One region of the Streptomyces sp. NPDC004435 genome, then DNA from elsewhere that is predicted to be linked to it. Evidence: riboswitches for the same ligand, from Rfam matches in the RefSeq annotation. Region 1 holds a riboswitch; each other region holds the start of a gene.
What was found. Region 1 has a riboswitch for thiamine pyrophosphate ahead of thiC (phosphomethylpyrimidine synthase ThiC). Riboswitches for the same ligand answer to the same signal wherever they lie in the genome.

Region 1 (9,531 bases):
GCTCGCACTCCGCCGCGAAGTCCACGGTCCGCTCGCCGAGCCGCAGCCAGACGAAGTTCGCCTGGGCGTCCGGCACGGTCCAGCCCTGGGCCACGAGCCCTGCGTGGACCCGCTCGCGCTCCGCCACCAGCGAGCCGACCCGCCCGAGCAGCTCGTCCTCGGCGCGCAGCGAGGCCACCGCCGCGTCCTGCGCCAGCTGGCTCACGCCGAACGGCACCGCCGTCTTGCGCAGCGCGGCCGCCACCGGCTCGTGGGCGATGGCGAAGCCGACCCGCAGCCCCGCCAGGCCGTACGCCTTGGAGAAGGTGCGCAGCACCGCCACGTTCGGGCGGTCGCGGTAGAGCTCGATGCCGTCCGGGATGTCGGCGTCGCGGACGAACTCCTTGTACGCCTCGTCGATCACCACGAGGACATCGGAGGGCACCCGGTCCAGGAAGCGCTCCAGCTCGGCGCGGCGCACCGCGGTGCCCGTCGGGTTGTTGGGGTTGCAGACGAAGATCAGCCGGGTCCGGTCGGTGATCGCCGCGGCCATCGCGTCGAGGTCGTGCACCTCGCCGTCGGTCAGCGGCACCTGCACGGAGGTCGCACCGGCGATCTGCGTGATGATCGGGTACGCCTCGAAGGAGCGCCAGGCGTAGATGACCTCGTCCCCCGGGCCCGAGGTCGCCTGGAGCAGCGACTGGGCGACACCGACCGAGCCGGTGCCGGTGGCGATGTGGGAGACCGGGACGCCGAAGCGGTCGGCCAGCTCCGCCGAGAGCACCGTGCACGCGAGGTCCGGGTACCGGTTGAAGTTCGCGGCGGCGGCCAGGGTGCTCTCCATCACGCCCGGCAGCGGCGGGTAGGGGTTCTCGTTGGAGGAGAGCTTGAAGGCGAGCGCGCCGCCCGCCGCGGCCGGCTTGCCCGGCTTGTAGGAGGGGATGCCGTCCAGCTCGGCGCGCAGCTTCGGGGTGGACGTGCTCGTCCCGCTGGTCTCGCTCACAGTGTGGCCTCCTCGACCGTCCGTACCACCAATGCTTCTCACTTTATGAGGATTCCCGGCCGCTGCGAATGGGCTGTGGACAACAGCCCTGCAACGCTGTGGAAAACCCGCCCCGCGCCGGCCCCTGGATCCGCCCCGCGCCCGGACCCGCGCCCCGCCCGCGGCCACCCCTCGACCCATCGTCTCGGCCCGACCCGCGACTGCCCCTCGCCCCATCGGCTGGGCCGCCCCGCGACCGCCCACGGCCGCCCCTCGGCGCCGCCCCACGACCCCCTCCGCAGCCCCCTCCGCGACGCCCTCCGCGCCCCGCTCCGACCAAGGGGGCGCGCGACTGGGTGGCGCGCGCTGGTGGCGAGCGCCGTGGCGCGCGTCCCCCGTAGAGGTGAGTTGAGACCTCTTCGAGACCTCGACCCCACGCCAGGCCCATCCCGCCCGATGACATCGAGTCGCATGAGAAACACCTCAACTGCCTTGGATTTCCGCCCTCTTGACGCACTTCAGCCATGCAGAAACGTGCCTGTCAACGCTTGCATATGCGGCCGTCTCACCCACCCCTCATCGCCCTACTATCGGCTCGCCATGACAGCAGCAGGGAAGCACCAGGTGAGCCGGGCACAGACCCGGGGAAGCCGGCAGGGCCGGGCAGGCATCCGGGACGTGGCCGCCGCCGCCGGGGTCTCCATCACGACTGTCTCCGACGCGCTCAACGGCAAGGGCCGACTCCCGGACGCCACCCGCCGGCACGTCCGCGAGGTCGCCGACCGGCTGGGCTATCGGCCCTCCGCGGCGGCTCGCACGCTCCGCACCGGCAAGTCGGGACTCATCGGCCTGACCGTGACCACGTACGGGGATGAACCTTTCACCTTCACGGAGTTCGCCTACTTCGCGGAGATGGCCAGGGCCGCCACCTCGGCCGCGCTCGCCCGCGGCTACGCCCTCGTCATCCTTCCCGCGACCTCACGCCATGACGTCTGGTCGAACGTCGCCCTCGACGGCACCGTCGTCATCGACCCGTCCGACCACGACCCGGTCGTCACCGAGCTCGTCCGCCAGGGCCTCCCCGTCGTCTCCGACGGACGCCCCGCCGGCACGCTCCCGGTGACGGCCTGGGTCGACAACGACCACGAGGCCGCGGTCCTCGACCTCCTCGACCACCTCGCCGACGCCGGCGCCCGCCGCATCGGCCTCCTCACCGGCACCACCACCGACACCTACACCCGTCTCTCGACCACCGCGTACCTCAACTGGTGCGAGCGGGTCGGACAGGACCCCGTCTACGAGGCATATCCGGCGCACGATCCGTGCGCGGGCGCCGTCGCGGCCGACCGGCTGCTCGCCCGCCCGGACCGCCCCGACGCCGTCTACGGCCTGTTCGACCCCAACGGCACCGACCTCCTCGCCGCCGCCCGCCGCTACGGCCTGCGCGTCCCCGACGACCTGCTGATCGTGTGCTGCAGCGAGTCCACCGTCTACGCCACAACCGAACCGCCCATCACCACGCTCTCGCTCAAACCGCGCCGCATCGGCACCGCCGTCGTCCAGCTCCTCATCGACGCCATCGAGGGGATCGAGAGCGACGGTCCGGTCGAGCAGGTGATACCGACCGAACTCATCGTCCGCACCTCCTCGCAGCGCCGCTCGCCGCGGACGACCGTCAGCCCGCCGCGCTCGCCCTCGAAGGACTGACCCGCACGCGCGGGTGCGATCGCACCCGCCCGACCCCGGCCGCGCCGAAGGAGCGGCCGGACGCACGACAGCAGAACGACCGCGAGGAATGCCCCCGTCCCGCCCTCTGCCCGTGGGCGGAGACGGCGAAACCGGCCGCACGCCGGGCCCGACCCTGGACTGGACCTTCTCAATTCGGGCGAAACAACCGGTGAACCCGGAGCGAACCCGGATTCACCACCCCTGGTGCGTCACACAGGCGGACCCTCATTCCTATGATGGGCGCACGACACCGCGGACCCCCCGACCAGGCCGGTCCGCGATGTGCAGGGCATCGCGACGGTGGTGGAGGGGTCGATGACTCAGGGGGCCGGGCAGGATCCCGTGGAACGCACGGCGACATTGCGTGACTTCCGCGTACCGCCGTACGCCCGCGTGCCCGTACAGGGCCACACGGCCGAGCGGCCTCCCGCGCCCGCGGACCCCACGCTCCACCTGGGCACCCGCGCGGCCGCGTTCGCGGAGCCGGTCGGCTTCGGAGCCCCGGCACAGGCACCCGTACCCGCCCCGGCGGCCGTACCCGCCCCGGCGTCCGTACCCGCCCCGGCAGCCGTACAGGCCCCTACGTCTGTCCGAGCGTCTGTCCCTGAGCCCGTACCGGCCCCGGCGGCCGTACCGGTCCCGACGCCCGTACCGGCCGCGGCGCAGCGCCCGGAGCCCGCCGCGTACCCGGAGCCCACGCCGTACCCGGAACCGGCCCCGTACCCCGCGCGCAGCGGACCCGCACCGTCCGCCGCGCCCGTGCCCGCACCCGCCGCACCCGCCGCGCCCGCGCCCGCGCCCGTGCCTACGCCCGCGCCCACGCCCGCCGTGCCGCTCCCCCGCGTCACCCAGGTCCACTCCGGCGCCGGCTACCCCGCCGAGTTCCCGGACGGCTACACCCCCACCGAGCGCGACCTCCCCGTCATCCAGCGCGGCGACACCGTCCAGGTCCCCGTCGCCCCGGCCGCCGCACCGGCACCGGCACCCACCGGTGACGGCCCCGGCCCGCTCTTCGTCGTCGGCGACGTCCACGGCTACCTCGACGAGCTCGTCGAGGCCCTCCACGCCCAGGGCCTGATCGACGAGAACGGCGGCTGGGCCGCGGGCAACGCCCGGCTGTGGTTCCTCGGCGACTTCACCGACCGCGGACCCGACGGCATCGGCGTCATCGACCTGGTCATGCGGCTCTCCGCCGAGGCCGCCGCCGCCGGCGGCTACTGCAAGGCCCTCATGGGCAACCACGAGCTGCTCCTCATCGGCGCCAAGCGCTTCGGCGACACCCCCGTCAACTCCGGGGCCGGCACCGCCACCTTCCAGGCGGCCTGGCTGCTCAACGGCGGGCAGAAGCACGACATGGACCGCCTCCAGGACGTCCACCTCCAGTGGATGTCCCGGCTCGACGCCGTCGTCCACGAGGATGACCACCTGCTGCTGCACTCGGACACCACCGCGTACCTCGACTACGGCCAGACCATCGAGGACGTCAACGAGACCGTCCACGAGATCATCCGGCGCAACGACGCCGACGAGGTCTGGGACCTCTTCCGGAAGTTCACCAAGCGCTTCGCCTTCCGCGACGAGGGCGGACCGCAGGCCGTCCAGGAGCTGCTCGGCACCTACGGCGGCTCCCGGATCGTGCACGGCCACAGCCCGATCCCGTACCTCCTCGGCCAGGTCGGCACGGAGGACGGCGAGGAGGACTCCCGCCCGGCCGTCGAGGGCCCGCACGTCTACGCCGACGGGCTCGCGATCGCCATGGACGGCGGCGTCACCATGGCCGGAAAGCTGCTGGTCGTCCAACTCCCGCTGGGGGACTGACTCTCACCCAGCGCATCCGGTACAGGCGATTTCCGGAAACCCCCTGTCAGCACGCCCGCTCACGGCCCTACCATCGGTCTCCCTAGGTAGGCAGGCTCTCCTCCGCTTCCGCCCGGACCGCCGTTCTCCACGGCCGGTCCCGGCCCACCGAGCATCGGGGGATGCACATGAACGTGGCTCCGCACCTGCTGACCGAGGACCGCGCCGAGTACGAGCGCGTCCTCGACGAGGCACTGCGCACCGCGCCGGAACGGCCGGAACTCGCCCGAACCGGCACGCGGCTGACGGCCGCCCAGCTCCGGGTGATGGCGCTGAACGCGACAGCGCTCATCACCGCCGCGGCGGCGAGCGAGTACGAGCACTTCGTCAAGGTGCGCGAGCAGAACCGCGTCGCGTCCAACCGCCCGCGGACCCCCGCACCCGACGAGTCTCCGGGCGCCGTCGCGGTCCTCACCACCCTCGTCCCGGTCCTCGCGGGCACCGCCGCCGTGATCTTCCTCCTGGTCGGCACCGTGGTGCACCTGCTCGCCCCGGCCGCCGCCCTCGGCACCACGCTGCTCACCGCGGGCCTGGTGTTCGGCGCCCTCGCCGCCGCCGGCCTGCTCTGCGCGGGCGCCGGCCTGCTGCTCACCGCGCTCCGCAACAGCCCCGCCGAGACCCACGCCCCCGACGACGAGCTCACCCGGGCCCGCGCCGCCTGGCGCCACGCCCTCCTCGAACGCGGCGTCGTCCCCTTCCTCCAGGCCGCCCTCACCACCCCCGAACCGACACCCACCCCCGAACCCGCACCGGCACCCTCGATCACGACCGCCCCGGAACCCGCACCCTCCATCACGCCCACCCCCGACCCGCCGCCCGCGGCGCCGGCACCGCCGCCGGCCCCGGCACCGTGACGCGAACCGGCCCGCGGTCCCCCCGTGGACCGCGGGCCGGGGATCAGGGTGGCGCGAGCAGCCGCTCCGGCCAGGGGCGCGAGCCGCCGCCCGGCCGGAGCACCGGCCGCTACTCGGCCATGGGCAGGTAGACCCGGTTGCCGGCGGCGGCGAACTCGGCGGACTTCTCCGCCATGCCGGCCTCGATCTCCTCCTGGGTTCCGCCGTGCTCACGGCGGATGTCCTGCGAGATCTTCATCGAGCAGAACTTCGGGCCGCACATCGAGCAGAAGTGAGCCGTCTTCGCGGGCTCCGCCGGCAGCGTCTCGTCGTGGAACTCCCGCGCGGTGTCCGGGTCGAGGGCCAGGTTGAACTGGTCCTCCCAGCGGAACTCGAAGCGCGCGTCGGAGAGCGCGTCGTCCCACTCCTGGGCGCCCGGGTGGCCCTTGGCGAGGTCCGCCGCGTGGGCCGCGATCTTGTACGTGATGACGCCGGTCTTCACGTCGTCGCGGTTCGGCAGGCCCAGGTGCTCCTTGGGCGTGACGTAGCAGAGCATCGCCGTGCCCCACCAGGCGATCATCGCGGCGCCGATGCCGGAGGTGATGTGGTCGTACGCGGGCGCGACGTCCGTGGTCAGCGGGCCGAGCGTGTAGAACGGCGCCTCCTCGCAGATCTCCTGCTGGAGGTCGATGTTCTCCTTGATCTTGTGCATCGGGACGTGGCCCGGGCCCTCGATCATCGTCTGCACGTTGTGGCGCTTGGCGATCGTGTTGAGCTCGCCGAGCGTCTTCAGCTCCGCGAACTGCGCCGCGTCGTTGGCGTCCGCGATCGAGCCGGGACGCAGGCCGTCTCCGAGCGAGTAGGTGACGTCGTACGCCGCCAGGATCTCGCAGAGCTCCTCGAAGTTCGTGTAGAGGAAGTTCTCCTTGTGGTGCGCGAGACACCAGGCGGCCATGATCGAGCCGCCGCGCGAGACGATGCCGGTCTTGCGGCGCGCGGTGAGCGGCACGTACGGCAGGAGTACGCCGGCGTGCACGGTCATGTAGTCCACGCCCTGCTCGGCCTGCTCGATGACCGTGTCCTTGTAGATCTCCCAGGTCAGGTCCTCGGCCCTGCCGTCGACCTTCTCCAGGGCCTGGTAGAGCGGCACGGTGCCGATCGGCACGGGGGAGTTGCGCAGCACCCACTCGCGGGTGGTGTGGATGTTGCGGCCGGTGGACAGGTCCATGACCGTGTCGGCGCCCCAGCGGGTCGCCCAGGTCATCTTCTCCACCTCCTCCTCGATGGAGGAGGTGACCGCGGAGTTGCCGATGTTGGCGTTGACCTTCACCAGGAACCGCTTGCCGATGATCATCGGCTCGATCTCCGGGTGGTTGACGTTGGCCGGCAGCACCGCGCGCCCCGCCGCGATCTCCTCGCGGACGACCTCGGGGGAGACGTTCTCCCGGATCGCGACGTACTCCATCTCCGGGGTGATCTCGCCCCGGCGGGCGTACGCGAGCTGGGTCACGGCCTGCCCGGAGCGGCCCCGGCGGGGCAGCCGCGGACGGCCGGGGAACACCGCGTCGAGGTTCTTCAGCCCACCGCCGCGCGGCGAGGTGTGCTTGATGCCGTCGTCCTCGGGGCGGACCGGGCGGCCCGCGTACTCCTCGGTGTCGCCGCGCGCGATGATCCAGTTCTCGCGGAGCGGGAGGAGGCCCCGGCGCACGTCGGTGTCGACGGCGGGGTCGGTGTACGGACCGGACGTGTCGTACAGCGTCACGTCCTTGCCGTTGGTGAGGTGCACCTGGCGGACCGGTACCCGGATGTCGGGGCGGGAGCCCTCGACGTACCCCTTGTGCCAGCCCGGCGTGCGCTCGCCGTCGGCGTCGTTCTGGTCGGAGGCAGGCGTGCGTGCATCCTGAATGGTCATGAGACCGAATCTCCCTACGCCGGCATTACCCGGTAACAGGTTCGGCGGTCGGCGCAGCCTCCTCCCGTACGTGTCCGCGTACGGTGATCAGCGCCCTCTCAGCCCGGTGCTCCGAGCTCCCGCGTGTGCAAAGGTGCCACCACGCTAGCGCCCTCCCGGGCGTGCTGAACAGTGGGCCCCCTTCGTTCTTGCGATGATCGGTCGGTGACTTCCTCGCAGCAGACCCCCGATCCGCACGGCCACGACCACGGGAACGAGCACAGGAACGGCACCGGCCCGGGCGGTGGTCCGGGCGGTCCAGGCGGTGGTCCGGGCAGTGGTCCGGGCGGTCCAGGCGGTGGTCCGGGCGGTGGCGCAGGCGGTGGTCGCGGCTCCGGCCATGGGCCTGGAAATGGGCACGGGCCCGGGCACGGGGGACATGGCCCCGGGGGACACGGACCCGGCGGGCAGGGCCACGGCGGACATGGGCACAGCCACAGTCACGGGCCCGCGGCGCCCGTCTCCCGTCATCTGCGCAGGGTCATCGCGGCCGTCCTCATCCCCTTCGCCACCGCCGTGGTCGTCGGTCTCGCGGTGCTCTGGCCCGGCGGCACGCCGGCGCACGAGCGGACCGGCGTCGGCTTCGACCGGCAGACCGAGCAGGGCAAGGTCGTCGCGGTCGAGCAGGTGGACTGCAAGGACGTGAACGCGGCGCAGGTGCCCCCCACCGGCGACACGACCACCCCACAGGGCCGCGAGGCGATCAACGGGCAGCAGGGGCAGTGCGAGAAGGCGACGATCGAGGTCACCAGCGGTGCCGACAAGGGGCGCCGGTTCACCGAGATCGTGCAGCCGGACGCTCCGCGGCAGCTCGACGAGGGACAGGGCGTGGTGGTCGCCTACGCCCCCGACGCCCCGAAGGACCTTCAGTACTCGGTCACGGACGTGAACCGGAAGGTGCCGATGGCGGTCCTCGCCGGAATCTTCGCGCTCGCGGTCGTACTGGTCGGACGGCTGCGGGGCGTGATGGCCCTGATCGCTCTCGCGGTGAGCTTCCTGGTGCTCACGCTCTTCATCCTGCCCGCGATCCTCGAAGGGTCGAACCCGCTGATCGTGGCGGTGGTCGGATCGAGCGCGATCATGCTGATCGCGCTCTACATGTGCCACGGCCTGTCGGCCCGCACCTCGGTCGCCGTCCTCGGCACCCTGATCTCGCTGCTGCTGATCGGGCTGCTCGGGTCCTTCTTCATCGGCTGGGCCTCGCTCACCGGCAACACCGACGACTACACCGGACTCATCCACGGTCTCTACCCGGAGATCGACATGTCCGGCCTCCTGCTCGCCGGTGTGATCATCGGTTCACTCGGCGTCCTGGACGACGTGACCGTCACCCAGACCTCGGCGGTCTGGGAACTCCACCAGGCCGACCCCCGGATGGGTCCGCGCGCGCTCTACCGGGCCGGCATCCGGATCGGGCGCGACCACATCGCCTCGGTGGTCAACACCCTGGTCCTGGCCTACGCCGGTGCCGCACTCCCGCTGCTTCTGCTCTTCACCATCGCGCAGAGCAGCATGGGGACGGTGGCCAACAGCGAGCTGGTGGCGGAGGAGATCGTCCGGACCCTGGTCGGATCGATCGGTCTGGTCGCCTCGGTGCCGGTCACGACGGCGCTCGCGGCGCTGGTGGTGTCGGCCGACCGCCCGGCGGAGGAGGTCGGCGGCCGGACTCCGGGCCGCGGCGGACGGCGACGCCGCGCCAAGTGACGCGCGCGCCACGACCGTACGGAACCCTTCCGCGCCGGCAGCGGCCTTGTGGGTCGGGCATGCCGGTGCCAGCCGTCCGGATCGGGCGCCGGCACCCATATCGGGAGTGCGGATCGGGAGTACGGATCGGCGGCTCCGACAGCGGGAGTACGGCTCGGGGCGCCGCTTTCAGCCATACGGAACGGGTGCCGGCGTCAGGCGCACGGAGGGCGCCGGTCAGGCCGGGCCCGCGCTCTCCTCGGCGAGGATCCGGCCGAGCGCGGCCTCCAGGCTGTCCTCGAAGTCTCCGAGCGTCTGTTCCTGACCGAGCGGGACGAGCTTGTCCGTACGGTCGAGGAAGGCGACGAGCGGCGGGGCGCTGGCGCGGAAGAGGGCGCGGTCTCCACCCACCTGGAGCCGGATGGAGACGTCCGACAGTCCCTCGGGCTCGGTCGGGGCGATGTGCACGTCGCCGTCGCCGCTCGGGCGGTTGATCCCGTCGAGCAGCAGCTCCCTGC
Region 2 (9,531 bases), on a different contig from region 1:
AGAGCGGGGTACACCGGGAAGCGGGGATGGCGGACATTTCTCCCGAGCTCCCGCCGGGGCAGAGACTCCAGCGGGGCTGGCCGGTCACCCATTACGGGCCCGTGCCCAAGTTCAAGCCCGAGCGCTGGGAGTTCCGCGTCTTCGGTGCCACCGCGGACGGCGACAAGCGCTGCTGGAACCACGAGGAGTTCTCGGCCCTGCCGTTCTCCTCGGTGGTGGCCGATCTGCACTGCGTGACCAAGTTCAGCATGCTCGGCGCGGAGTGGGGCGGGGTCGCCGCCCGGACGGTCCTGGAGCTCGCGCCGCCCGCGCCGCACGTCACGCACGTGATGGTCTGGGCCGAGTACGGCTACAGCGCCAACATGCGGCTCGCCGACTTCGCGGCCGAGGGCACGATCTTCGCCACCCACAAGGACGGCGAGCTGCTCACCGCGGAGCACGGCTTCCCGCTGCGGCTCGTCGTGCCGCACCTGTACGCGTGGAAGGGCCCGAAGTGGGTCCGCGGCGTGGAGTACATGACCGCCGACCGCCGGGGCTTCTGGGAGGAGCGCGGCTACCACAACCTCGGTGACCCGTGGACCGAGCAGCGGTACTCGTACCAGGAGGAACCGGGCGACGGCCCGGAGCTGTAGCCCCGGGCCGCCGCGGGTCCGCGTTCAGTGGTGGTACCGGTGCACCACCGCGTGGCCCTTGCCGCGGCCGATCAGCCACTTGTTCACCGGCGTGGTGACCACGAAGGCGACGAGGAAGGCGAAGGCGAGGGCGCCCCAGAAGAGCGGCGCGTCCAGGTGGGCGTCCATGGCGCCGGGGACGAGCAGCAGGACGCCGTTGTCGACGATCTCCATGACGGCGATCGAGAGGGTGTCGGCGGCGAGCGCGACCTTGAAGGCGGACCTGAAGTCCAGGCCGGCGGCGAGGACGCCGCGCAGCGTGAGCGCGTAGCCGAAGAAGAACGCGAGGGTGATCGCGAGGATCATGGTCTGCGCGTTGCCCCAGCCCAGCGCGGTGCCGATGATCATGCCCAGGACCTCGCCGATGGCGCAGCCGGTGAGGCAGTGGAGGGTCGCCTTCGCCGCCATGCTCCAGGACGCCCCGCCGCCGGCCTGGCCCGCGTGGCCGCCGTGGTCGCCGTGACCTGCGTGATGGCCTTCGTGGCCCGTGTGGCCCGTGTGGTCCGCGTGGGCGGAGTTGCTCGTGTGGGCGGTGTGTCCCGTGTGGTCGTGGTGCGCTTCGTGCTCCATGAGGGTGCCCCCAACCTCGGGTAGCGGTTCCTGCTTCCTCGGGAACCGTATACCCCCTCGGGGTATTCCTCAATCGGGAATGATCAGCCGCGGAACGGCCGGACAGGACGGACCGGCCGGATCAGTCCCGCAGCTTCTTGAGCAGCTCGATGTCGGCGACGTGACCCTCCTTGCCGCCCGGCGTCTCGATGACCAGCGGTACGCCGTCGGTGGCCGGGTGGCGCAGGAGCTGCCGGAACGCCTCCTGGCCGATGTGGCCGACGCCGATGTTGGCGTGCCGGTCCTTGCGCGCGCCGGAGACGTCCTTGGAGTCGTTGGCGTGGATCAGCCGCAGCCGGCCCTCGCCGACCGTGGCCACCAGCTCGTCCAGCGTCCGTACCGCCCCGCCCGGCTCCGCCAGGTCGTGGCCTGCCGCGAAGATGTGGCAGGTGTCGAGGCAGATCCCCAGCTTGGGGTGGTGATCCAGCGCGTCGAAGTAGGGGCCGAAGTCCTCCGCCCGGGAGCAGAGCGAGAAGCCCTGGCCGGCCGTGGACTCCAGGAGGAGGTACGGGTCGTCCTCGTGGGTCAGCTCGTCGAGCAGCGGCAGCATCCGCTCCCGTACCTGCGCCAGCGCCTCCGCGCGGGGGCGGCCGCCGGTCGCCGAGCCGGTGTGGACGACGACGCCCTTCGCGCCGATCTCCCGGCCGCGGCGCAGCGAGTGGCGCAGCGACTCGACCGACTTCTCGACGGTCGCCTCGGTGTGGGAGCCGAAGTTGATCAGGTACGGGGCGTGCACCCAGGCCGAGAGCGACTCCGCGGCGCACTCCTCCCGGAAGCGTTCGTCCTGGGCGGGGTTGCCGGTCGGGGTGGCCCAGCCCCGTGGGTTGGCGACGAAGACCTGGACGGTCTCGGCGCCCAGCTCGCGGGCGTAGCCCAGGCCGGTCGTGGCGAGTCCGCCGGCCACGGGGACGTGGCCGCCGACGGGGTTGCGCATGGGTGTCTCAGATTCCCTTGATCGTGATGGCGACGGTGGAGCCCTCAGGAGCGGTCCCGCCGCCCTCGACCGACTGACCTGTGACCTCGTCCCCGAGGAAGGGGAAGTTCTTCTCCACCTTCACCTCGAAACCGGCGGCCTCCAGCTCCTCGCGGGCCTCGTCGGTCGTCATGCCGACGACGTCCGGGACCTCGACCTGGCGCGGTCCCTTCGAGACGGTCAGGGTGATCGTGTCACCCTTCGCGGCCCGGCTGCCCTCGGCGAGGGACTGGGCGGCGACCGCCCCCGCGTCCTCGGGGGAGTGGACCCGCTCCGGTGCGACGGAGACCTTGAGGCCGGCCTCCTGGAGGGTGGCGGTGGCGTCCTCGACGGTCTCGCCGGTCACGTCCGGGACGTCGACCGGGGCGCCCTTGCTGACGAGCAGGGCGACGGCCGAGTCCGGGGCGCGCTCGGTGCCCGGCTCCGGGTCGGAGCCGATCACCGCGCCCTGGGCGACGGTGGTGCTGAACTCGGTGGTGACCACGCCGGGGGCGAGGCCCTGCTCCGCGAGGATCCGCTTGGCCTCGCCGAGCGGCTTGTTCTTCAGATTGGGCACCTTCACGATCTCCGGCCCCCGGGAGAGGGTGAGGGTGACGGTGGTGTGGCTGCGGATCCGCTCGCCGGGCGCCGGGTCGACGCCCATCACGGTGCCGCGCTCGTACACGTCGCTGAAGGCGCGGCGCGTCGTGCCCAGCTCCAGGCCGGCGTCGGCGAGCCGTCCCGCGGCCACCTGCTCGGTCTGGCCGAGGACGGCGGGGACACGGGTGAACTGGCCCGCGTTGATGTACCAGACGCCGGCGCCGAGGCCCAGGGCGAGCAGCACACCGACGACGACGAGGAGCGGGCCGCGCGGCGGCAGCGGGCGGGTGCGGCGGCGCCGGGCCGGCGGCGGGGGCTCGGGGGTCGCGAGGCGGCTGGTGTGCTGCACGGGGTGCGGGTCGCCGGCCTCCGGCCCGGGCACCGGGCGGGCGATGACACCGGTGCGGTCCTCGCCGGTGTCCCGCTGCCCGGCCCGCGCGCGCGGCGGCACCGCGTCCAACTGGGCGTCGGTGAGCGCCGCGCGCGCCTCCCGGGCCAGGGCGAGGAGCGCGACGGCGTCGTGCGGGCGCACCTCGGGGTTGCGGGCGGTGGCGGCGGCGACCAGCTCGTCCAGTTCGAGCGGCAGCCCGGGGACGGCGGCGGACGGAGCCGGCACGTCGGTGTTCAGGTGCTGGTAGAGGACCTGGGCCGGGGTGTCGCCGCCGTGCGGCTTGCCGCCCGTCAGCATCTCGTACAGCACGACGCCGCAGGCGTACACGTCGGCGCGGGTGTCGGCGGTGCCGTGCTCGATCTGCTCGGGGGCGAGGTACGAGACGGTGCCGAGGACCGCGCCGGTGGTGGCGGTCGCCGAGCCGACCGAGCGGACCAGCCCGAAGTCGGCGACCTTGACCCGGCCGTCGTCCCCTATCAGGACGTTCTCCGGCTTCATGTCCCGGTGGACGAAGCCGGCCCGGTGCGCCGCGCCGAGCGCGGCGAGGACCGGCTCCAGGATGTCCAGGGCGGCGCGGGGCTGGAGGGCGCCGCGCTCGCGGAGCACGTCGCGCAGGGTGCAGCCGGAGACGTACTCCATCGCCAGGTAGACGTACGCGCCCTCGGCGCCCTGGTCGAAGACGGCGACCACGTTCGGGTGCGCGAGGCGGGCGACGGACTTCGCCTCGCGGATGAACCGCTCGACGAAGACCGCGTCGGCCGCCAGGGCGGGGTGCATCACCTTGAGCGCGAGGACGCGGTCGAGGCGGGTGTCCACGGCCCGGTAGACCGTGGCCATCCCGCCGACGGCGATGCGCGCGTCGACGCGGTAGCGGCCGTCGAGCAGCCGCCCGACGAGGGGGTCCTGAAGGGTCGTGTCCACGGCGTCGAGTCTACGAGCCGGTACGGACGCCCCGCCCCGCCTGCCCCGACCGCAGCACGCTTGTGACGTACCCCGCTCCGCGCCGGGTCAGAACGCGGGGCGTTCCGGGTCCAGCCGGGCGCGGCCCTCCGCGGGGGAGGACGCCTCCGCGAAGTGGCGGCGGGGGATGCGGCCCGCGCGGTGCGCGAGACGGCCCGCCTCCACCGCGTGCCGCATCGCCGAGGCCATCAGGACGGGCTCCTGCGCACGGGTGACCGCCGAGGCGAGCATCACCGCGGCACAGCCCAGTTCCATCGCGAGCGCCGCGTCCGAGGCGGTGCCCGCGCCGGCGTCCAGGATCACCGGCACGCCCGCCCGCTCGGTGATCAGCTCGAAGTTGTGCGGGTTGCGGATGCCGAGGCCGGAGCCGATCGGGGAACCGAGCGGCATGATCGCCGCGCAGCCCACGTCCTCCAGCTTCCGGGCCAGGATCGGGTCGTCGTTGGTGTACGGGAGGACGGTGAAGCCGTCGTCCACCAGGGTCTCGGCGGCGTCGAGGAGCTCCACCCCGTCGGGCAGGAGGGTCCGCTCGTCCGCGACCACCTCCAGCTTGATCCAGTCGGTGCCCAGCGCCTCCCGGGCCAGCCGGGCCGTCAGCACGGCCTCGCCCGCCGTGTAGCAGCCCGCCGTGTTCGGCAGGACGCGGATGCCGAGCCGGTCCAGGACGGAGAGGACCGAGCCCTGCACGGTCGGGTCGAGGCGGCGCATCGCGACCGTGGTCAGCTCGGTGCCGCTGGCGACCAGCGAGCGCTCCAGGACGTCCAGGCTGGGGGCGCCGCCGGTGCCCATGATGAGGCGGGAGGAGAACTCCGTACCGCCGAGGACGAACACGTCGTCGGACATCGCGCTCAGCCCCCCTGCACGGCGGTCAGGACCTCGACCCGGTCGCCGTCGGCGAGCAGCGTCGCCGCCCACTCGCCGCGCGGCACCACCGCCTCGTTGACGGCGGCGGCCACCCCGGCGGGGGCGGTCGTGAGACCGGCCACCAGGGAGGCCAGGGAGACGGGGGCGGCGAGCGCGCGCGGCTCGCCGTTCACGGAGACGTTCACGGACACGTTCATGCGGGCTGCTCCTGACGTACGGGGAGAGCGAGGGGGAAACGGCGGGGGGAGAAGGGGCGCGCCTCGTCGGGGAGGGCGCCCGTGGCGAGCGCCTCCGCCATGACGTCGCCGGTGACGGGGGCGAGGAGGATCCCGTTGCGGTAGTGGCCGGTGGCCAGGTGGAGGCCCGGCAGGGCGCTCGGCCCGAGCATCGGCGCGTTGTCGGGGGAGCCGGGGCGCAGTCCGGCCACGGTCTCGGTGAGCGGCAGCTCGGTGAGACCGGGGACCAGCTCGTGGGCGTCGCGCAGCAGCTCGTACACCCCGCCCGCGGTCACCGTGGTGTCCCAGCCCAGCTCCTCGCTGGTGGCGCCGACGACCAGCTCGCCGTTCTCGCGCGGCACCAGATAGACGTGGCTGCCGCGCACCACGGCCCGGACGGTCCGGGAGAGGAAGGGGGCGTACGGGGCGGGGATCCGCAGCCGCAGGACCTGGCCCTTCACCGGGCGGACCGGCGGCAGCACCGCTTCGGGCACGCCCGCGAGCCGGCCGCTGAGGCTGCCCGCCGCGAGCACCGTCAGGCCCGCGGCGAGTTCGGTGCCGTCGGCGAGGACGACCCCGCGCGCCCGTTCGCGGACCACGACGAGCCGCTCCGCGAGCGCCCGGTGGAAGACCACCCCGGCCCGCTCGCAGGCCCTGAGCAGCGCGGCGGCCAGCCGGCGCGGGTCCACCTGGTGGTCGCCGTCCACCCGGAGTCCGCCGCGCACCCCGGGCGCCAGCATGGGTTCGAGGCGGCGGCACTCGCGGCCGCTCAGCCACTCGGAGGCGAGCCCGCAGCGGGTCTGGAGGGCATGGAGTTCACGCAGGTGGGCCCGGTCGTCGGTGTCGAGCGCGACGGCGAGGGTGCCGCAGGCGCGGTAGCCGACGTCGAGGCCGGTGGCCTCCTCCAGCTCGGCGACGAACGCGGGGTAGCGCGCGGCCGAGGCGAGATTGAGCCCGAGCAGGGTCTCCTCGCCGTAGTGCAGTTCGGTGACGGCGGCGAGCATCCCGGCCGCGACCCGGGCGGCGCCGCCGCCCGGCTCGGGGTCGACGACCGCGACGCTCAGCCCGCGCAGGGCCGCCCGCCAGGCCGTGACCAGGCCGATGACGCCGCCGCCGACGACGAGCACGTCGGTGGTGGGTTCGTTCCGGTGTGCTTCGGACGTACGCATGGGCGTTCCCGCCCCTCCCTTCGCCGGCATGACCCGGATCAGGTTCGTACGGTCGGAGGCCGGCCAGCCTCCCTCTCAGCCCGGTGCGTCCGGGCTCCCGCGAGTGGTGTGTGCCCGCCACCCTAGCCCCCGAGGCCGGGGGGTCACAGGGCACCTCCCTTCCTGACGGATCGTCAGCTGCGTAAGGTGGACGGGTGAGCGAGCAGAAGCAGACCCAGCGGCACGTCGTGATCGTCGGCGCGGGCATGGCGGGCGTGCAGACCGCCGTCGCCCTGCGCGAGCAGGGCTTCGAAGGCCCCGTCACCCTCATCGGCGCCGAACCCCACCAGCCCTACGACCGGCCCCCGCTCTCCAAGGCCGTCCTCCTCGGCAAGGCCGAGCACTCCGCCTTCGACGTCGACTTCGAGTCCCTCGGCGTCGACCTCAGGCTCGGCCTCGACGTCACCGGAGTGCGCCCCGCCGAGCGCGAGCTCGTCACCGAGGCGGGACGCTTCCCGTACGACACCCTCGTCCTCGCCACCGGCGCCCACCCGCTCACGCTCCCCGGCACCGAGGGCGTCCCCGGCGTCCACCTGCTGCGCACCCTCGACGACGCCGTCCGCCTCGGCCCCGTCCTCGCGGGCGGCGGCCCGGTCGTCGTCGTCGGAGCCGGCTGGATCGGCGCCGAGTTCGCCACCGCCGCCCGCGAGGCCGGCTGCGCCGTCACCGTCGTCGAGGCCGCCGCCCTGCCGCTCGCCGGCGCCCTGCCCGCCGAGGTCACCACCGCCATGGCCGGCTGGTACGCCGAGAGCGGCGCCGAACTCCTCACCCACGCGCGCGTGGCCACCGTCCGGCCCGGCGCCGTCGTCCTCGCCGACGGCCGCGAGCTGCCCGCCGGCGCCGTCGTCGTCGGCATCGGCGCCCGCCCCGCCACCGACTGGCTCGCGGGCTCCGGCATCGCCCTCGACCCCAGCGGCGCCGTCACCGCCGACGACCGCCTCCGCACCTCGCTGCCCGACGTGTACGCGGTCGGCGACTGCGCCTCCTTCCCCTCCGCCCGCTACGGCGAACGGCTCCTCGTCCACCACTGGGACAACGCCCTCCAGGGCCCCCGCACGGTCGCCGCGTGCATCACCGGCGCCGAGGGCGCGGAGCCGGAGCCGTACGACCCCGTCCCGTACTTCTGGTCCGAGCAGTTCGGCCGCTTCGTCCAGTACGCCGGCCACCACGCCGGCGCCGACACGCTGGTGCGGCGCGGCGACTCCTCCGGCGCCTCCTGGTCGGTGCTCTGGCTGCGTGACGGGGTGCCGGTCGCGCTGCTCGCCGTGGGCCGCCCCCGCGACCTCGCCCAGGGGCGCAAGCTCATCGAGGCCGGCACCCCCGTCGACCCCGAGCGGGCCGCCGACCCGGCCGTCCCGCTGAAGTCGGCGGTCCGCCGGAGTGGCTCCTGACCCCCGGACGGAGGTGGCGGGGGCGGCCCGACTACCGGCTGTCGGTCCCGGATGGCAGGCTTGTCCCGTGACCGAGATTGACGCAAACATCGATGCTCTCGTCCCCGCCTGGCTCTACCTCCCCGACATCGCGGAGATGCTCGACGTCGAGGTGACGCGGGTGCGGCAGCTGGTGAAGGAGGGCCAGCTGATCGCCGTGCGCCGCGGGGAGAACAACGCGCTCCAGGTGCCCGCCGCCTTCATCCAGGGCGACAAGGTCGTCAAGGGCCTCGCCGGCACCCTGACGCTCCTCAAGGACGACGGCTTCTCCGACGAGGAGATGCTGGAGTGGCTCTTCACCCCGGACCCGACCCTGCCCGGCACCCCCGCGCAGGCCCTCGGCGAGAATCGCGGTACGGAGGTGAAGCGCCGCGCCCAGGCGCTCGCCGTCTGACACACCGGACCACCACCGCCGGTGCCGCGGCCCCGCGCCGCGGCACCGGCACCACCCGACGGGGGGAACCACCATGCCCACGCCTCGTGAGCGGCTCGCCGACGCCCGGCTCTACCTGTGCACCGGCGCCCGGAAGCGCCAGGGCGACCTGCCCGCCTTCCTCGACGCCGTGCTCTCCTCCGGCGTCGACATCGTGCAGCTCCGCGACAAGGGCATGGAGGCCGGCGAGGAGCTGGAGCACCTGGCCGTCTTCGCCGAGGCCGCCCGCCGGCACGGCAAGCTCCTCGCCGTGAACGACCGGGCCGACGTCGCCCACGCCATCGGCTCCGACGTGCTCCACCTCGGCCAGGGCGACCTGCCCGTCCCCGCCGCCCGCGCCGTCCTCGGCGACGAGGTGCTGATCGGACGCTCCTGCCACGCCGAGTCCGAGGTGGCCGCGGCCGCCGCCGAGCCCGGCGTCGACTACTTCTGCACCGGCCCCTGCTGGCCCACTCCCACCAAGCCCGGACGGTACGCCCCCGGCCTCGACCTGGTGCGGTACGCGGCGGGGCTCGCCCAGGACCGCCCCTGGTTCGCCATCGGCGGCATCGACGAGACCAACCTCGACCAGGTGCTGGACGCCGGAGCCCGCAGGATCGTCGTCGTCCGCGCGCTCACCGAGGCCGACGACCCGGCGGCGGCCGCCGCCTCCCTCGCCAAGCGCGTCCGGGAGCGCGCGGACGCCTGACGCCCGCGGACGCCTGCACCACTACCGAGGACCGGCTCCTGAAGGCCCGCGGCTGCCTGAAACGCGCGGACGCCTGACGCGCGCGGACGCCCGCCGTCCGAGGCCATGTCGCTTCCGGGCGGCGGGAACCGCCCGGAAGGCGTCGTACCGGTGTCCGAAACGGTGTCCACGACTCGGACGCGGTTTCCGCGCCACCTGGACCCCGTCTAACCTGCCCGTATGGCCCTTGGAACCGCTTCCGTCCGTTCGGATCGCGCGCGCACGGTCCGCGAGATCCTCGCCTCCGGCAGCACGTCGTACTCCTTCGAGTTCTACGCGCCCCGGACCGAGAAGGGCGAGCAGAGCCTCTGGAACGCCATGCGCCGCGTCGAGGCCGTCGGCCCCAGCTTCGTCTCCGTGACGTACGGCGCCGGCGGCTCCACCCGCGGCGGCACCGTCAAGGCCACCCAGAAGATCGCCTCGGACACCACCCTCACCCCGGTGGCCCACCTCACCGCCGTCGACCACTCG
Region 3 (9,531 bases), on a different contig from region 1:
TCAGCGACACCGGCGCGTACGCGGTCGGCTGGCGGTTCGGCAAGCACAAGCTGGCGCCGCGGATCAGCCCCGGCAAGACCCGCGAGGGCCTGTTCGGCGCGGTGGCCTTCGCGATGGCGGCCGGCGCGCTGTGCATGCAGTTCCTGATCGACGGCGGCACCTGGTGGCAGGGGCTCGTCCTCGGCCTCGCGGTGGCGGCGAGCGCGACGCTCGGCGACCTCGGCGAGTCGATGATCAAGCGGGACCTGGGCATCAAGGACATGGGGACGCTGCTCCCCGGTCACGGCGGCATCATGGACCGCCTCGACTCGCTGCTGCCGACGGCGCCGGTGGTGTGGCTGCTGCTCGCGCTGTTCGTGGGCACGGGCTGAGCGGGCGTTCCGCCCGCGCCGTCCGACGGCGGCCGCCGACCGGCCGGCCGGTCGGGATCTCCGTCGGAGAGGGTTGACGGACAGCGGGTACTCTGGAAGGGCTCGGGGCGTGTGTCCCGGGCCCTTTCGTCGTCCTCGCCGCCGCGGGGACGGTCCAGTGAGGTCGCTCCGGCACCGCCGTGCCGTGCTCCCCGCCGTCGCGGGACGTCCGACCTCGTGCCTGTTTGAGGAGAGACGCCGCCGTGGCTCGTCCGGCCCCCGGAGAACTCACTTTCGTCGCCCCGCGCGGAGTCAAGAAGCCGCCGCGGCACCTCGCCGACCTCTCGCCCGCGGAGCGGAAGGAGGCCGTCGCCGCGATCGGCGAGAAGCCCTTCCGCGCCAAGCAGCTGTCGACCCACTACTTCTCCCGGTACGCGCACGACCCGGCGGCGTGGACCGACATCCCCGCCGCCTCGCGGGAGAAGCTGGCCGGGGAGCTGCTGCCGGACCTGATGTCGGTGGTGCGGCACATCTCGTGCGACGACGACACCACCCGTAAGACGCTGTGGCGGCTGCACGACGGCACCCTCGTCGAGTCGGTGCTGATGCGCTACCCGGACCGGGTGACGATGTGCATCTCGTCGCAGGCCGGCTGCGGCATGAACTGTCCGTTCTGCGCGACCGGGCAGGCGGGCCTCGACCGGAACCTGTCGACCGCCGAGATCGTGCACCAGATCGTGGACGGCATGCGGGCGCTGCGCGACGGGGAGGTGCCGGGCGGTCCGGCGCGCCTGTCGAACATCGTGTTCATGGGGATGGGCGAGCCGCTCGCCAACTACAAGCGGGTCGTCGGCGCCATCCGCCGCCTGACCGACCCGGAGCCGGACGGTCTCGGGATCTCCCAGCGGGGGATCACCGTGTCCACGGTGGGCCTGGTGCCGGCGATGCTGCGCTTCGCCGACGAGGGCTTCAAGTGCCGGCTCGCGGTGTCGCTGCACGCGCCGGACGACGAGCTGCGGGACACGCTGGTGCCGGTGAACACGCGCTGGAAGGTGCGGGAGGTGCTGGACGCGGCCTGGGAGTACGCCGAGAAGTCCGGGCGCCGGATCTCCATCGAGTACGCCCTCATCCGGGACATCAACGACCAGGCCTGGCGGGGCGACCTGCTGGGCAAGCTGCTCAAGGGCAAGCGGGTGCACGTCAACCTGATCCCGCTGAACCCGACGCCGGGTTCGAAGTGGACCGCGTCGCGCCCCGAGGACGAGAAGGCGTTCGTCGACGCCATCGCCCGCCACGGCGTTCCCGTCACCGTCCGTGACACCCGGGGCCAGGAGATCGACGGTGCCTGTGGGCAGCTGGCGGCCTCCGAGCGCTGACCTTGTACTCTGTGCTCGAACACACCTGCATATTCCGACAGGGGAGCGCCACAGCGCTGAGAGTGCGGTAACCGTAGACCGCAGACCCTCTGAACCTTGCCCAGGTCATTCTGGGTAGGAAGTTCGGTCGTAACTCGAGCTGTTGCGCCCTGCCCGCGTCCGGTCTCCCGGCCGCGGGCAGGGCCGCGTCTCTTCCTGGTCCCACCCAGGAGGACAACCGATGCACATCAAGAAGGCAGCCGCCGCCGCGCTGGTCGCGGCGCTCGGCGTCACGAGCCTCGCCGCCTGCTCCACCGAGGACGTCCGCGAAGCCGCGGGCAAGACGGGGAAGCCGGCGCCGAAGACCGTGACCCTCGTGAGCCACGACTCCTTCAACGCCTCCAAGGAGGTGCTGGCGGAGTTCACGAAGCAGACCGGCTTCACCGTGAAGGTGCTGAAGGCCGGCGACGCGGGCGAGGCCGTCAACAAGGAGATCCTGACCAAGGGCTCCCCGCAGGGCGACGTCTTCTTCGGCGTCGACAACACGCTGCTCTCCCGCGCCCTCGACAACGGCATCTTCGAGACGTACGAGGCGAAGGGCCTGGACCGGGTCCCGGCGGCCTTCCGGCTCGACAAGGAGCAGCGGGTCACGCCGATCGACACCGGCGACATCTGCGTCAACTACGACAAGAAGTACTTCGCGGACAAGAAGCTGGCGCCGCCGCAGACCTTCGACGACCTCGCGAAGCCGGAGTACAAGGACCTGCTGGTGGTGGAGAACCCCGAGCGGTCCTCCCCGGGCCTCGGCTTCCTCCTCGGCACGGTCGCGCAGTACGGCGACGACGGCTGGCAGGACTACTGGAAGAAGCTGAAGGCGAACGGCGTGAAGACCGTCGACAGCTGGGAGCTCGCCTACAACCAGGAGTTCTCCGGCTCGGCCGGCGGCAAGGAGGCCAAGGGCGACCGTCCGCTGGTCGTCTCCTACGCCTCCAGCCCGCCGGTGGAGGTGCTGTACGCGGAGCCGCAGCCGAAGGAGGCCCCGACCGGGGTGTCCGCCGGTACCTGCTTCCGGCAGATCGAGTTCGCGGGGCTGCTGCACGGGGCGAAGAACCCCGAGGGCGGGAAGGCGCTCATCGACTTCCTGATCTCGAAGAAGTTCCAGGACGACATGCCGCTCCAGATGTTCGTGAACCCGGTGGCGAAGGACGCGACCCTGCCGGAGCTGTTCACGAAGCACGGCGTGGTCGTGGAGAAGCCGCAGACGATGGCGCCGGAGAAGATCGCCGAGAAGCGTGAGGCGTGGATCCAGCAGTGGTCGTCGCTCCTCAAGTGAGGCGTGACCGCAAGGGGAGCGCGGCGCGGCTGGGCCTGATGGTCCTGCCGGTCGCGTTCTTCGCGGTCTTCTTCGCCTGGCCCGTCGTGTCGATCGTCGAACGCGGGCTGCGGCCGTCCGGTGCCTGGGACCTGGGCGTGATCGGGGCGACGCTGGGCCGGTCGGACATCCTCGGCGTGTTCGGCTTCACGGTGTGGCAGGCGGCCGCCTCCACCGGTCTGACGCTGCTGGTGGCGCTGCCGGGGGCGTATGTCTTCGCCCGTTTCGACTTCCCGGGGAAGAGCGTGCTGCGGGCGGTCGTCACGGTGCCGTTCGTGCTGCCGACCGTGCTGGTCGGCACCGCGTTCCTGGCGCTCGTGGGGCGGGGCGGGTTCACCGACGCGCTGTGGGGACTGCGGCTCGACACGACGGTGTGGGCGATCCTCCTCGCGCACGTCTTCTTCAACTACGCGGTCGTCGTCCGGACGGTCGGCGGGCTGTGGGCGCAGCTCGATCCCCGGCAGGAGGAGGCGGCGCGGGTGCTCGGCGCGTCGCGGTGGACGGCGTGGCGGTCGGTGACGCTGCCGGCGCTGGTGCCGGCGGTGTCGGCGGCGGCGCTGATGGTCTTCCTTTTCACCTTCACGTCGTTCGGCGTCGTGCAGATCCTCGGCGGGGACGCGTACACGACGCTGGAGGCGGAGATCTACCGGCAGACGGCCCGGCTGCTCGACCTGCGGACGGCGGCCGTGCTGACGCTGGTGCAGTTCGTGGCGGTCGGCGCGATCCTCGCGGTGCACGCGCGGACGGTGCGGCGGCGGGAGACGGCGCTGCGGCTGGTCTCCCCGGAGCTGACCGCGCGGCGGCCGCGCGGCTTCGGCCAGTGGGCGCTGCTCGCCGGGGTGCTGGTGTCGGTGGCGGTGCTGATCCTGCTGCCGCTCGGGACGCTGGTGGAGCGGTCCTTCGCCACGCCGGAGGGGTACGGGCTGCGCTACTACCGGGCGCTGGGCTCGCTGGACGAGGCGGGGACGTTCCTGGTGCCGCCGCTGGAGGCGGTCGGGAACTCGCTGCGGTACGCGGTCGCGGCGACCGCGATCGCGGTGGTGATCGGGGGGCTCGCGGCGGCGGCGCTGACGAGGCGCGCGGGGCGGTTGGTGCGGGGCTTCGACGCGCTGCTGATGCTGCCGCTGGGGGTGTCGGCGGTGACGGTGGGCTTCGGGTTCCTGATCACGCTCGACGAGCCGCCGTTCGATCTGCGGGCCAGCTGGATCCTGGTGCCGCTGGCGCAGGCGCTGGTCGGTGTGCCGTTCGTGGTGCGGACGATGCTGCCGGTGCTGCGGGCGGTGGACCAGAGGCTGCGGGAGGCGGCGGCGGTGCTGGGGGCGTCGCCGTGGCGGGCGTGGCGTGAGGTGGACCTGCCGCTGGTGCGGCGGGCGCTGCTGATCGCGGCGGGGTTCGCGTTCGCGGTGTCGCTCGGCGAGTTCGGCGCGACCGTCTTCATCGCCCGGCCCGACAATCCGACGCTGCCGGTGGCGGTGGCGCGGCTGCTCGGCCGGCCGGGGGAGCTCAACTACGGGCAGGCGATGGCCCTGTCGACGATTCTGATGGTGGTGTGCGCGGTGTCGCTGCTGCTCCTGGAGCGGCTGCGGACCGAGCGGACCACCGGGGAGTTCTGATGCTGGTCCTTGAGGGTGCGACGGTGCGGTTCGGGGCGCGGGCGGTGCTAGACGCGGTGGACCTGGAGGTCGCCGAGCACGAGATCGTGTGTGTGCTGGGGCCGAGCGGGTCCGGGAAGTCGACGCTGCTGCGGGCGGTCGCGGGGCTCCAGGCGCTGGACGAGGGGCGGGTGCTGCTCGCCGGTGCCGACCAGGCGGGGGTGCCGGTGCACCGGCGGGGGGTGGGACTGATGTTCCAGGACCACCAGCTGTTCCCGCAGCGGGACGTCGCCGGGAACGTGGCCTTCGGGCCGCGGATGCACGGCGTGGCGAAGGACGAGCGGGCCGCGCGGGTCGCGGAGCTGCTGGAGCTGGTGGGTCTGCCGGGTGCCGGAGGCCGGTCGGTGGCCGCGCTGTCGGGCGGCGAGCAGCAGCGGGTGGCGCTGGCGCGGGCGCTGGCGCCGCGGCCCCGGCTGCTGATGCTGGACGAGCCGCTGGGGCAGTTGGACCGGGGGCTGCGGGAGCGGCTGGTGGTGGAGCTGCGGTCGCTGTTCGGGCGGCTGGGGACGACGGTGCTCGCGGTGACGCACGACCAGGGGGAGGCGTTCGCGCTCGCGGACCGGGTGGTCGTGATGCGGGACGGGCGGATCGCCCAGTCGGGGCCGCCGGTGGAGGTGTGGCAGCGGCCCGCGTCGGAGTTCGTGGCGCGCTTCCTGGGCTTCGAGAACGTGGTGCCGGCGACGGTGTCCGGTGCGGTGGCGGAGACGGTGTGGGGCCGGGTGCCGGTCCCGGAGGGTTCGCCGCAGGGGGAGCGGACGCTGCTGGTGCGCCCGGCGGGGGTCCGGCCGGCGGGCGAGGGGCTGGTCTGCCGGGTCGAGTCGCGGACCTTCCGGGGCCATCACGTGTCGGTGGTGCTGCGTCCGGCGGACGGGCCGCCGCTGGAGGCGGAGCTCCCGCTGCGGGAGGTGCCGGAGGTGGGCGCCGAGGTGGCGGTGGCGTTCCGGGCGGAGGAGGTCGTCGTGCTGGACGGGGAGGGTCTCGGCCCGGCGTAGCGGGTGGGGATCGGTTCCGGCGGGCGGGGCACGGCTATCCGGCCCCGAGGCGTTCGAGCGCGGCCGGGGCCTCGTCGACGGAGTCGACCAGGGCGATCCGGGCGGCCATCGGGCGGTCGGCGGCCAGGGTCTCCAGGAGGGGCCAGGCGGGGAGCCGGGTGGTCCAGTGGGCGCGGTCGACGAGGACCATGGGCGTGGGGTCGCCCAGGGAGCCGTAGTAGTTGGGGGTGGCGTTGTCGAAGATCTCCTGGACGGTGCCGGCGGCGCCGGGGAGGAAGACGACGCCGGCGGTGGAGCGGGCCAGGAGGCCGTCCTCGCGCAGGGCGTTGGCGAAGTACTTGGCGATGTGGCCGGCGAAGGCGTTGGGCGGTTCGTGGCCGTAGAACCAGGTGGGGATGCCGATCGAGTCGCCGCCTCCGGGCAGCAGCGCCCGTACGCGGAAGGCGGCGCGGGCCCACTCGGTCACCGAGGGGGTGAAGGAGGGGGTCTCCGCGAGGAGGGCGAGGGCGTCGGTGAGGGCCCGGTCGGCGAGGGGGGCGGTGTACGCGCCGAGGTTGGCGGCCTCCATCGCGCCGGGGCCGCCGCCGGTCGCCACGGTGTGGCCGGCGCGGGCCAGGGAGCGCCCGAGGCGGGCGGCGCCCGCGTACGCCTCGGTGCCCCGGCCCATGGCGTGGCCGCCCATGACGCCGACGACCGGCCGGCCGGTGAGGTGCTCGTCGAGGGCGTCGCCGACGGCGTCGTCGTGGATCGAGCGGAGCATCGAGGAGAAGACGTCGCCGTCGGCGCGGGTGGCGCCGAACCAGGCGTAGGAGAGGGCGTCGGGGGTGGCCGGGTAGCCGCCGGCGGCGGTGACGCCCTCGTACAGCTCGTCCGGGGTGTAGAGCCGGCTGCGGTACGGGTCGAAGGGGAGGTCGGGGACGGGCGGGAAGACCAGCGCGCCGTCGGCCCGGACCTTGACCGCCGCCTCCGGCTCCATGGCGCAGCCGAGGAAGACGGTGGCGGCGGTGGGGGAGGCGAGGAGGGCGAAGGTGCGGTCGGTGAGGTCGACGGACTGGACCCGCAGGCCGGAGAGGCCGCCGGGCCGGGCGAGCGACGCGTCGAACTCGTCCAGGGTGTGGATCTCGCGGCCGTGTCCCCGCGGACGCGGTGGTGGGGGCGTCGCCATGGGCCCACGATAGGCGGCCCGTGGCGACGTGGCCTCCCGTCCCGACGCGGTCGGGGATCAGGCGGTCAGCGGCAGGGCGGCGAGTTCTCCGATGAGCCAGGTGAGGGGGAGGAAGACGGCGAGCAGCGCGGCGGCGCGCAGCAGGGCGGCGGTGCGGAGCACGGTCGGCGGGGCGCCGATCCGGGCCAGCGCCTCCGTGGTGCGGGCCCGGCCCTGGCGGGACTCCAGGGAGGCGGTGAGGAGGGTCGCCGTGGTGCAGGCCACGACGACGCCGGCGCCGAGGCCGGTGAGCGGTCCGAAGGCGGTGCCGCCGTCGGAGGCCGCGTGGACCGTGGCGGCGGCGAGGGCGCCCGAGAGCACCGCGCTGACCACGCCGAGGGGGCGGCCGATGCGGTGGGCCTCGTCCATGAGGACGCGGCCGGCGAGGAGGCGTACGGCTCCGGGCCGGGCGGCCTGGAGGAGCCGGCCGCTCAGGTGGGTGAGGCCGGGTCCGGCGAGGGCGAGGCCCGCGGCGGTGAGGATCCAGCCGGCGAGGACGCCGGCGGGGGAGCCGTCGAAGCGGCCGGGCAGGGCGACGCCGTCCCCGCCGCCGCGGCCCGCGTACGTCTCCACGGCGAGGCCGGCGGCGATGAGTGCCACGCCCCAGGGGAGGCCGGTGGGGACGGGCCGGGCGGCGCCTTCGGGTGCGGGGGTGCGGGTGCGGGGGCGCAGGGCGAGGCCGGCGGTGGTGGCGCCGGCGACGGGCACGATCGCGAGGAGGGTGAGGGCGGCGGCGAGCGGGAGCGGTTGTCCGGCGGCGAGGAGGCCGGCGGCGGCGCCGTCGAAGGGGAGGCCGGTGATGTCGCCGCGCAGGTGCAGGTAGACGAGGAGGGCGACCATGGAGCCGAGGGTGCAGGCGACCGCGGTCGAGGTGGCGGCGATGGCGGTGAGCCGGGCCGGGCCGAGGCCGATGGAGGAGAGGCCGGGTCGGGGGCGGGTGGCCGGGTCGGTGCGGGCGACGGCGACGGCGAACTGGACGGTGGCGGCGATCGGCAGCGCGCACCAGAGCAGCCGCAGCACGGAGGCGGAGGAGTGCTCGGGATGGCCGACGGCGTAGCCGAGGGTGCACAGCAGCAGGAAGCCCACGCCGGCGGCGGCCGCGGCGACGAGGAGCCGCCGCAGCTGGACCAGCGGGTGGGAGCCGCGGACTAGACGGAGAGCGAGCACGCCGCGACGCCCTCCGCCCCCGTGGCGGGCGGCACGCTGCCGGCCCGGCGTCCGTCGAGGAGGGTGACCGTGCGGTCGGCGAGCGCCGCGACCTCGCCGTCGTGGGTGGCGAGGAGCACGGTGATGCCGTGCGAGCGGGCGGCCGCGGTGAGGGTGCGGAGCACCTGTGCGCCGTCGGCCCGGTGCAGGGCGGCGGTGGGTTCGTCGGCGAAGAGGACGGTCGGTCCGGCGGCGAGCGCGCGGGCGATGGAGACGCGCTGGCGCTGGGAGCGGGTCAGGCCGTGCGGGCGGGTGCGGGGGCAGCCGCCGATGTCGAGGCGCTCGAGCCATTCGCCGGCGGCGGTCTTCGCGGCCTTGTGGGGGACGCCGCGGAGCAGCAGGGGGAGGGCGGTGTTCTCCCAGGCGGTGAGTTCGGGGACGAGGCCGTCGTCGGGGCCGATCCAGCCGAAGCGTTCGCGGCGGAGCTGTTCGCGGCGGGCCGGGGGGAGGGTGTGGACCGGGGAGCTGTTGAACCAGACCTCGCCCCGCTGGGCGAGGAGTTCGCCGGAGAGGCAGCGCAGCAGGGTGGTCTTGCCGCTGCCGCGGGGTCCGGTGACGGCGAGGATCTCGCCCTCGCGGACGCCGACGGAGACGCCGCTGAGGGCCTCCGTGCCGCTCAGAGTGCAGTGCAGGGAACGCGCCCAGAGCACGTCGTTGTCCGGTGGGGCCATCGCGTACACCTCGATGTCGGATCCGATTCTTGCGTTCCCCCGTCCGGGGGAACGAGGGTCGGGCCTGTCGGTCACTGGGCACCGTAAGTATTCGGATCCGTTTGTACGGACAGCACGCGGCCCGGGCCGCCGCCATCCACTCGGATGGCGGCATGCCCGGGCCGGGGTCACGCCGTGAGGGCGGCGTGGGGGCGGGAACCTCGGGGGAGGGTTCCCGGTGGACTCAGAGCTTGGTCCACGCCTCGGTCAGCACCGTGCGCAGGATGCCCTCGATCTCGTCGAAGGTGCCCTGGTCGGCGATGAGCGGCGGGGCCAGCTGGATGACCGGGTCGCCGCGGTCGTCGGCCCGGCAGTACAGGCCGTTCTCGAAGAGCGCCTTGGACAGGAAGCCGTACAGGACGCGCTCGGTCTCCTCGTCCGTGAAGGACTCCTTGGTGACCTTGTCCTTGACGAGCTCGATGCCGTAGAAGTAGCCGTTGCCGCGGACGTCGCCGACGATCGGCAGGTCGTGCAGCTTCTGCAGCGTCGAGAAGAAGGCGCCCTCGTTGTCCAGGACGTGCTGGTTGAGGCCCTCCTTGTCGAAGATGTCCAGGTTGGCGATGGCGACCGCCGAGGACACCGGGTGGCCACCGAAGGTGTAGCCGTGCAGGAAGGTGTTGTCGCCCTTGTAGAACGGCTCCGCGATGCGGTCCGAGACGATGCAGGCGCCGATCGGGGAGTAGCCCGAGG

Region 2: another riboswitch for thiamine pyrophosphate. It lies ahead of thiO (glycine oxidase ThiO); the one in region 1 lies ahead of thiC (phosphomethylpyrimidine synthase ThiC).
Region 3: another riboswitch for thiamine pyrophosphate. It lies ahead of ACFYT9_RS14435 (thiamine ABC transporter substrate binding subunit); the one in region 1 lies ahead of thiC (phosphomethylpyrimidine synthase ThiC).

Annotation. Positions count from the first base shown of each region.
Region 1 covers NZ_JBIAMB010000002.1:313,464-322,994, reverse strand. Annotated here, with positions in the region: gene hisC (histidinol-phosphate transaminase) at 1-982, opposite strand, end outside; gene ACFYT9_RS04670 (LacI family DNA-binding transcriptional regulator) at 1,562-2,668, shown strand; gene ACFYT9_RS04665 (metallophosphoesterase) at 3,005-4,507, shown strand; gene ACFYT9_RS04660 (hypothetical protein) at 4,669-5,400, shown strand; gene thiC (phosphomethylpyrimidine synthase ThiC) at 5,510-7,291, opposite strand; TPP riboswitch at 7,286-7,424, opposite strand; gene ACFYT9_RS04650 (YibE/F family protein) at 7,463-9,034, shown strand; gene ACFYT9_RS04645 (SsgA family sporulation/cell division regulator) at 9,251-9,531, opposite strand, start outside.
Region 2 covers NZ_JBIAMB010000005.1:110,631-120,161, reverse strand. Annotated here, with positions in the region: gene ACFYT9_RS10625 (sulfite oxidase-like oxidoreductase) at 1-632, shown strand, start outside; gene ACFYT9_RS10620 (DUF4396 domain-containing protein) at 657-1,241, opposite strand; gene ACFYT9_RS10615 (deoxyribonuclease IV) at 1,363-2,214, opposite strand; gene pknB (Stk1 family PASTA domain-containing Ser/Thr kinase) at 2,222-4,144, opposite strand; gene ACFYT9_RS10605 (thiazole synthase) at 4,232-5,026, opposite strand; gene thiS (sulfur carrier protein ThiS) at 5,032-5,244, opposite strand; gene thiO (glycine oxidase ThiO) at 5,241-6,431, opposite strand; TPP riboswitch at 6,429-6,542, opposite strand; gene ACFYT9_RS10590 (NAD(P)/FAD-dependent oxidoreductase) at 6,626-7,861, shown strand; gene ACFYT9_RS10585 (Rv2175c family DNA-binding protein) at 7,929-8,294, shown strand; gene thiE (thiamine phosphate synthase) at 8,368-9,021, shown strand; gene metF (methylenetetrahydrofolate reductase [NAD(P)H]) at 9,241-9,531, shown strand, end outside.
Region 3 covers NZ_JBIAMB010000007.1:93,472-103,002, reverse strand. Annotated here, with positions in the region: gene ACFYT9_RS14445 (phosphatidate cytidylyltransferase) at 1-371, shown strand, start outside; gene rlmN (23S rRNA (adenine(2503)-C(2))-methyltransferase RlmN) at 614-1,726, shown strand; TPP riboswitch at 1,756-1,865, shown strand; gene ACFYT9_RS14435 (thiamine ABC transporter substrate binding subunit) at 1,947-3,038, shown strand; gene ACFYT9_RS14430 (ABC transporter permease) at 3,077-4,690, shown strand; gene ACFYT9_RS14425 (ABC transporter ATP-binding protein) at 4,690-5,721, shown strand; gene ACFYT9_RS14420 (LOG family protein) at 5,756-6,886, opposite strand; gene ACFYT9_RS14415 (hypothetical protein) at 6,944-8,092, opposite strand; gene ACFYT9_RS14410 (ABC transporter ATP-binding protein) at 8,074-8,802, opposite strand; gene ACFYT9_RS14405 (aspartate aminotransferase family protein) at 9,026-9,531, opposite strand, start outside.